Regions from separate parts of the Streptomyces deccanensis genome, predicted to be linked through region 1. Evidence: riboswitches for the same ligand, from Rfam matches in the RefSeq annotation. Region 1 holds a riboswitch; the other holds the start of a gene.
The links. A riboswitch is a leader RNA that binds a small molecule or an ion and turns the genes downstream of it on or off. The one in region 1 is predicted to bind cyclic di-AMP.

Region 1 (4,267 bases):
GATCGCCCTCGCGGACGCCGAGGAGCTGGCAGCACGGCTGCAGTTGCCGTACTGGCCGTTCGAGGCCCCGGTCGACGGACACGAGGAGTACCCCGTCGAGGGCGGACCCCGCTTCACCCGCCCGGCCCTGTCCGTGCGCACGGACGAGCGGCGCGGCACCGAGTGGACCTTCCAGGCGTACGAGGCCGACGGCGACGAGCTGCGGCTGCGGTTCACCGACGACGGACTCGGGATCACCCTGCACTACCGGATGCGCGACGACGTGGTCGAGCGCTGGGTGACCCTCGCCAACGAGGGGCCCGCGGTGGAGCTGCTGCGGGCCGACTCGGCGACCTGGACGCTGCCGCGCGCGGAGGAGACCTGGCGCCTCTCCCAGCTGCACGGGCGATGGGCGGCCGAGTCCCGGCTCGTGCGCGCCGACCTCACCTACGGCGAGAAGGTCATCGGCAGCCGCCGCGGCCACACCGGGCACCAGCACCTGCCCTGGGTCGCCCTCGACACCGACGCCACAGAGGAGCGCGGCGAGGTCTACGGCTGCGCCCTGGGCTGGTCGGGTTCCTGGCGGATCGCGGTGGCCCAACTCCCGGACGCGCGCGTGCAGATCACCGGCGGCGCCGGATACGACGAGTCCGGACTGCTGCGGCTGGAGACGGGCGGGACCTTCACCACACCCGTCTTCGCCGGCCTGTGGAGCGACGGCGGCTTCGGCGGGGCGAGCCGCGCCTGGCACGCCTACCAGCGGACGTACGTCATCCCGGACGCGGACCAGGACCGGCCGGTCCTCTTCAACTCCTGGGAGGCCACCGAGTTCGACATCTCCGAGGAACAGCAGGAGGCCCTGGCGCGCCGGGCGGCCGCCATCGGGGTCGAGCTGTTCGTGGTGGACGACGGCTGGTTCGGGGCGCGCACCAGCGACCGGGCCGGCCTCGGCGACTGGACGCCCAATCCCGACCGCTTCCCGAAGGGGCTGCGTCCGCTCGCCGAGCGTGTGCACTCCCTCGGGATGCAGTTCGGCATCTGGGTCGAGCCGGAAATGGTCAATCCGGACAGTGAGCTGTATCGGGCGCATCCCGAATGGGCGCAGTTCCAACCGGGCCGAAAGCGGACGGAACTGCGCAATCAGCTCGTCCTCAATCTCGCCCGGGAAGACGTCCAGGAATACCTCTGGGAACGGCTCGACACGCTCCTGTCCAGCGCGCCGATCGACTATGTGAAGTGGGACTTCAACCGCTGCTTCACCGACGCGGGCTGGCCCGGTGAGCCCTATCCGCAGAAGCTGTGGGTCGAGCACGTGCACGCCTTCTACGCCCTGCTGGACCGGCTGCGGGCCGCGCACCCGGGGGTCGCGTTCGAGTCGTGCTCGGGCGGCGGCGGCCGGATCGACCTCGGGGTCATGGCGCGGACGGACCAGGTGTGGACCTCCGACAACACCGACCCGCTCGACCGGCTCGCCATCCAGCACGGCTTCAGTCAGATCCATCCGGCCCGGGCCATGGCCGCGTGGGTCACCGACAGCCCGAACAACCAGCTGAACGGGCGGGTCAGCTCGCTGCGGTTCCGGTTCGTCAGCGCCATGGCGGGCGTGCTCGGCGTGGGCGGCGACCTCACCGAGTGGAGCGAGGAGGAGCTGGCCGAGGCCCGGGAGTGGGTGGAGCTGTACAAGGGGATCCGGCCGGTCGTGCAGCGCGGCGACCTGTACCGGCTGCGGCCGCCGACGGGCGGGCTGAGCGCCGTGCAGTACGTGCACGGTGACGAGGTCGTCGTCCTCGCCTGGCTCCAGGCCCAGCACTACGGCGAGCCGCTCGCCCCGCTGCGACTGCGCGGGCTGGACCCGACGGCGACGTACGAGTGCCGCGAAACGGGCGAGACGCACCGAGGTGCCGTGCTGGTGCATCACGGACTGCGGACCGGTCTGCGCGGCGACTTCGATGCGACGGTTGTCCGTCTCCGTCGGACTTGAGCCTTCTGTCTGAAATGTAGCTGTAAATCCAACAAGCCCTGGAATAAAGCCTACTGGGCCGTAGGTGCGTGAGCAGCGTCATATTCGTGACGTTCCGTTGCCGTCATGTCCACGTAATTCGCGCAGATTTCCAGGGAGGTTGGAATGCACCCTAGACCGGTCTATTACGGAGCGTGATGGTGAATTGATGTAAGGATCAGTGCGGAAGACGCACAGGAAGTCCCAAAGGTTGTCCCTGTGGGCACAAGTCGCTTACGTTCGGCGTCAATCCGGACGGACGCCCAATCCTGCCGCCGACCGGAGCCGCGTACCGACCCGATCCACGGCAGGAGCGGGGGACCCACAGGAATCACCGCCTGTTCCGGTCTCCGGAACGGCTAGGGGTAAAGCCGTGCGCAAGCACGGCCGGACATCTCCAGTCCGCACCCGACAGCTCACCTCGCAGGCGCCGGAGAGGAATTCGTCATGCCCGCGAAGGGTAAGCACCGCCGTCCGAAGTCCCAGCGCTTCACCCGCTCGATCGCCGCCGCCGGCACCGGTGGCGCGGCGCTCGCGCTGCCGCTGATCGGAGCCGCCGGCGCCCACGCCGCGACCCCGAGCGCCACCGTCTCCGGTGTCTCCGAGAAGCCGACCACGATCGCCGCCGAGAAGTCCGCGGCCGAGGCGAGCGCACGGATCGAGCAGGCCGAGAAGGCCGCGCAGGCGGAGAAGACCGCCACCAAGAAGGCGGCGGCCAAGACCTACTCGGTGAAGGTCGGCGACTACCTCGCGAAGATCGCGGACGAGCAGGACGTCGAGGGCGGCTGGAAGAAGCTGTACTCGGACAACCGGGAGGCGATCGGCTCCGACCCCTCGCTCATCCACCCGGGGCTGAAGCTGTCGATCGGTGAGCGGGCCGCGTCGAGCGAGACGTCGCGCTCCTCGTCCAAGCCGCAGCTGTCGCAGTCCTCGAAGCCCGCCGAGTCGCCCGCGTCGTCCCAGACGTCGAAGCCCTCCGCTCCCGCGAAGCAGGAGTCGAAGGACACCAAGGCGTCGACCTCGACGGCGAGCGGCCAGTCCTCGTCGTCCAACGCCTCGGGCTTCAGCAGGCCGATCCTGAGCGGGACCGTCGGTACCGCGTACAAGACCGCCGGCAGCATGTGGTCCAGCGGCTACCACACGGGCGTCGACTTCGTGGCCCCGACCGGGACCAGCCTCAAGGCCGTGGGCGCGGGCACCGTCGTCTCCGCCGGCTGGGGCGGCGCGTACGGCAACCAGGTCGTCATCAAGCTCGCCGACGGCTACTACGCCCAGTACGCCCACCTGTCCTCGATCTCCGTCTCCGCGGGTCAGTCCGTGAGCGGCGGCCAGCAGATCGGCCTCTCGGGCGCGACCGGCAACGTCACCGGCCCGCACCTCCACTTCGAGATCCGCACCAGCCCCAACTACGGCGCGGACATCGACCCGCTGGCCTACCTCCGCTCGAAGGGCGTCGGCGTCTGACGACACCGGCCCCCGAGCGTCTGACATCACCTCCACCGGCGTCTGACGTCACCGTCCCCAAGCGGCTGACGCCACCTCCACCCGGCGCCCGCATGCCGAAGGCCGGTCCCTGTGATCAGGGGCCGGTCTTCGGCGTTTCATGATCGCCGTGTTGCGGTCGTGTGGCATGGCCGATCGAACCCTCGACAGTGCCGCGAGGGGCGGGGACAGTGATCCGCGTAAGCGCTTTCTGCCTCTGTGAAGGAGTGTCGGTGCGCACTGCCCGACGTCGGAGAACCGTCTTCCTGACCGCCGCCGCCCTGTTCGCCGGTCTCTTCTCCGCCCCCGGCGGCCATGCCGCGGAGAAACCTCGCCGGGTCGTGGAGAACCTGGACCGGGGCCTGGTCGCCGTACCGTTCGACGGCGGGACCTTCCTCAGCTGGCGGCTGCTCGGCACGGAGTACGCGCGCCGCGGCGACGCGATCGGCTTCAACGTCTACAAGGGCGGCAAGCGGCTGAACCGGGCGCCGATCACCCGCTCGACGACCTACCGGGACACCAGCCCGGGCACGGGCGCGTACAGCGTGCGGGCCGTCGTCGACGGGCGGGAGGGAAAGCCGAGTTCGGCGCTGCCGCTCGATCAGGGGTACGCCGAGATCCCGCTCGCCGCGGCGGAGGGCTACACCGTGCAGCACGCCTGGCCCGGCGACCTCGACGGGGACGGGCGGTACGAGCTGGTGGTGAGCCGGCTCTCGCAGACCAGGGACCGGCCCGACCTGCTGGAGGCGTACACGCTGACCGGCGAGCGGCTGTGGCGTGTCGACCTCGGACCCGGCTCGTACACCC
Region 2 (4,267 bases), 4.0 Mb from region 1:
GGGGCATGTGGAGACGGTTCGCCGGGCCGTCTTCGACCATCTCAGTCCCGAGCAGATCGGCCAGTTCGAGGAGATCTGCGCGGCCATCGCGACGGCGATCCAGGGCGGGGACCCCCGCACGACCCCCGCCTCGGACGACCTCCCGTGGCGCCGCCGCGCGTGTACGTCGACCCAGCAGGACGAGCGCGACCACGTGTGACGGACGAGCGGGACCGGGTGTGACGGACGAGCGGGGCCGTGCGGGACGGACGGCGGAACCCTGCGGGACGGACCGGATCGCGCGTGACGGGAATGTGACGTATCCCCAATGCGGTTGCTTGAAATTTGAAGCACGGGTTAGAGTCGCTGCGAGCGCTGTGCTTCAAAACTGAAGCACAGCGACACCCCGCACCAGGACCGGAGAACCCGCATGCCCGACTTTCCCGCTGCCACCCCGCGTGCCCGCGTCCGGGTACCGCTGCGTTTCCAGGACGGCTACGGCGTCGACGCCGAGATGGTCACCTTCCACGACCTCGTCGACGGCCGGGAGCACCTGGCGATCGTCCTCGGCGACCCCGCCCCCGGCACGGCCCCGCTGGTGCGACTGCACTCCGAGTGCCTGACCGGCGACGTGTTCGGCTCGGCCCGCTGCGACTGCGGCCCGCAGCTGCGCGAGGCGGTGGAGCGGATCGCCGACCGGGGTGGCGTCCTCCTCTACCTCCGCCAGGAGGGCCGGGGCATCGGCCTCTACAACAAGCTCGACGCGTACGCCCTCCAGGACCAGGGCCTCGACACCTACGAGGCGAACGCGGCGCTCGGCCTGCCGGAGGACGCCCGGGACTACACGGCGGCGGCCCAGATGCTGGGCGCCCTCGGCATCGACGAGCTCGACCTGCTCTCCAACAACCCCGACAAGGCCCAGCAGCTGCGCGACCTCGGCGTGCGCGTGCGCGACCGCGTCCCCACGGGCGTCTTCACCACCGCCCACAACGTCCGCTACCTCCGCGCGAAGGTCCTCCAGACCCAGCACACCCTCCCCCTGCACGAGCTGACGGGCGCGACGGGCCTGACGGGCCTCTCAGCGGGCTGAACCCCCACCTGGACCCCCATTCAGGCCCCCACCCGCACTCCACCCGAACCCCCACCCGCACCCCTCCGTCATCCGGTTCCCTAGCCCACTCGGCCCCGCCGACTAGCCCCGCCGCCCACCCCCGGAAACCCTGTATCCGTGGGGCAGCGAGAGGGCGCGGAGGTCATGCGGGAGCCGGGTGGGCGGCGGTTCTCGTACGCCCGTACGCTCGCCCGCCTCCTTCCCTTGCTGCTGCTCGCCGTCGGCCTCTTCTACGACCACTTCACCCCGCGCGAGTTCACCGCGGTCCCCTTCTTCACCGCCGCGCCCTTGGTGACGGCCCCGCTCTTCACGCTGTTCGGCACGGTGGTCGTCGGCGTCGCGTCGGTGGCCGGCATCACCGCCGTACGCCTCCACTACGACGACGCGGGCCATGTGGACGCGCTCACCGAGATCGCCACGGTGGCCACCGTCGCCGTGCTGGCCGTCCTCATCAACCGCCTCGTGCGCCGCAGCGACGCCCGGCTCGCCACCGCCCGGGAGATCGCCGAGGCGGCGCAGCGGGCCGTACTGCCCGTGCCGCAGGAGCGGATCGGCGGGCTGGAGATCGCCGCGCGGTACGAGGCCGCGCAGGCCGGGGCGTCGATCGGCGGCGATCTGTACGCGGTGCAGGACTCGCCCCACGGCGTACGGCTGATCGTGGGTGACGTACGCGGCAAGGGGCTCGGGGCGGTGTCGGCGGTGGCGGTGCTGATCGGGGCGTTCCGGGAGGCGGCCGAACAGGAGGCGACGCTCGAAGCGGTGGCGCAGCGGCTGGAACGGGCGCTGGCCAGGGAGGGGACGCGGCGGGAGGCCGCGCGCCGGGACGCGGCGGTGGAGCACGAGGGGTTCGTGACGGCGGTGCTCGCGGAGTTCCCGCACGGCGCGGGCCGCGCCCGGATCGTCAACCGGGGCCACCCCTCGCCCCTGCTGCTGCTCGCCGACGGCACGCTGTGCACCCTGGACGCCCAGCGGCCCGCGCTGCCCCTCGGCATGGACGACCTGGGCACCTGGCCCGACCGCGCGGAGGAGACCGGGTTCCCGGCCGGAGCCACGCTGCTCTTCTACACCGACGGCCTCTCCGAGGCGCGGGACGCGCACGGGGTCTTCTACGACCCGGCCGCGCGCCTCTCCGGCCGTACCTTCACCGCCCCGCGCGCCCTGCTGACGACTCTCGCGGAGGAGGTGCGCCGGCACACGGGTGACCGCACCACGGACGACATGGCGCTCCTGGCGGTCCGCCGCCCCTGAGACGCCGACGTCATCGCGGGCGGACGGTCGATGTCACCGAACGTGTCCGTCTCACCGTCCTCCGTATAAGAACTGACGCCGTATCAGCCCGACTGTTACTCGCCGGTCAAGGTCAACTCGCCCGTTTTCACCCCCTCATGACCCGTAAAGTCCAGCGCGAAAGCCGGAACGATCATTCAGAACAGCTTGGAATGGAGTACTCGCGTCTATTAACGTTCGATAACGCAGCGCGGTCGTCCCAGCCGTCACAAGAGACGGCTCCGTGCTCACGCGTCGAATCCCGCAAGGGAACCGGGGAACCACCACCCTGGGGTGAATCGCACGGAAACCGCCGTGGCAGTACGCACGACCGGTTTACGCGCGTAGGAGACCTTCCTGCTCCGAACCCGTCAGCTAACCCGGTAGGCGAGAAGGAAGGAAGGAGTACGCCTACGTGGCGTCGAACCGGTCCGCGACCGAAGCCCCGTTCGTGCCGACCCAACGCGACGGCGAGAGCCAGACGTTCGGCTACGGCAGCTACAACAGCGACAACGAGGGCCCCTGGCAGGAGTGGAACCCCAGCGAGGACACCCTGCGTCCCGTTCGCGGCCGGCACCGCGTCGCCAAGAAGAGCGGCGTACTCGCCCGTAACGGACTTGCCCGTAGCTCCACGGTGCTCGGCGTCGGTGTCATAGCCGCCGTCAGCGGTGCCGGGATGGCCAGCGCGCAGTCCGGCAAGGCCCCGGTCTCCATATCGCTGCCCGACATGCCGAACGTCGGCTCGGTCTTCGAGGACGAGGCCGACGAGCCGGAGCCCGAGGCCTCCAAGACCCCGCTCAGCAGCGCCGGTCTGACCGCCGCCGAGACCGAACAGGGCACCGCGGACGCCGGCGAGGCGCTGCGCGCCCGCATCATGGCGCAGGCCGAGTCCCAGCAGGACGCCTTCGACAAGGCCGCCGCCGAGGCCGCGCAGACCGCCGCCGCGGACAAGGCCGCCGAGCAGGCCGCCCAGGAGAAGAGGGAAGCCGAGGCCAAGGAGGCCGCCGCCAAGAAGAAGGCGGAGCAGGAGGCCGCGGAGAAGAAGGAAGCCGAGCGTCTCGCCGCCCTGGCCAAGCAGTTCACGCTTCCCACCTCCTCGTACACCCTCACCTCCAGCTTCGGTCAGGCCGGCCCGTACTGGTCCTCCGGCTACCACACGGGCCTCGACTTCGCGGCCCCCACCGGCACCCTGATCAAGGCCGTCGGCAGCGGCACCATCACGCAGGCCGGCTACGAGGGCTCCTACGGCTACAAGACCGTCCTCACCCTCGATGACGGCACCGAGATCTGGTACGCCCACCAGTCCTCCATCGGCGTCAGCGTCGGCCAGAAGGTCACCACCGGCGACGTCATCGGCCGCGTCGGTGCCACCGGCAACGTCACGGGCGCCCACCTCCACATGGAGGTCCACCCCGGCGGCTCCAGCAGCGGCATCGACCCGGCGGCCTGGCTCCGCAGCAAGGGCCTGACCCCGTAGCCCGCCGCCACCCCGCACAGCACAGCGACGCCGCGTAGGCCCCCGGGCCCACGCGGCGTTCGTCCTGCCTCGGCACGGATGGGGAATGCGGGCGTCCGGTCCACTGGTTGACGTCGGACATGACTTCTCTTCGCAGGCTCGGCACGTCCGACATCGAGGTCTTCCCGCTCGCCCTCGGCGGCAACGTCTTCGGCTGGACGGCGGACGAGGCACAGTCCTTCGCCGTCCTCGACACCTACACGGCGGCCGGCGGCAACTTCATCGACACGGCCGACTCGTACTCGTCCTGGGTCGAGGGCAACGAGGGCGGCGAGTCCGAGCGGATCATCGGGAACTGGATCAGGTCCCGGGGCAACCGCGACGACGTGGTCATCGCGACCAAGGTGAGCCAGCACCCCCAGTACCAGGGCCTGACGGCGGCCAACATCAAGGCC

Region 2: another riboswitch for cyclic di-AMP. It lies ahead of L3078_RS21690 (M23 family metallopeptidase); the one in region 1 lies ahead of L3078_RS39080 (M23 family metallopeptidase).

The regions. Positions count from the first base shown of each region.
Region 1 is NZ_CP092431.1:8,876,607-8,880,873, forward strand. It holds gene L3078_RS39075 (alpha-galactosidase) at 1-1,960, shown strand, start outside; cyclic di-AMP (ydaO/yuaA leader) riboswitch at 2,263-2,421, shown strand; gene L3078_RS39080 (M23 family metallopeptidase) at 2,426-3,442, shown strand; gene L3078_RS39085 (rhamnogalacturonan lyase family protein) at 3,694-4,267, shown strand, end outside.
Region 2 is NZ_CP092431.1:4,867,400-4,871,666, reverse strand. It holds gene L3078_RS21705 (MarR family winged helix-turn-helix transcriptional regulator) at 1-199, shown strand, start outside; gene L3078_RS21700 (GTP cyclohydrolase II) at 410-1,069, shown strand; gene L3078_RS21695 (PP2C family protein-serine/threonine phosphatase) at 1,235-2,338, shown strand; cyclic di-AMP (ydaO/yuaA leader) riboswitch at 2,600-2,761, shown strand; gene L3078_RS21690 (M23 family metallopeptidase) at 2,772-3,833, shown strand; gene L3078_RS21685 (aldo/keto reductase) at 3,953-4,267, shown strand, end outside.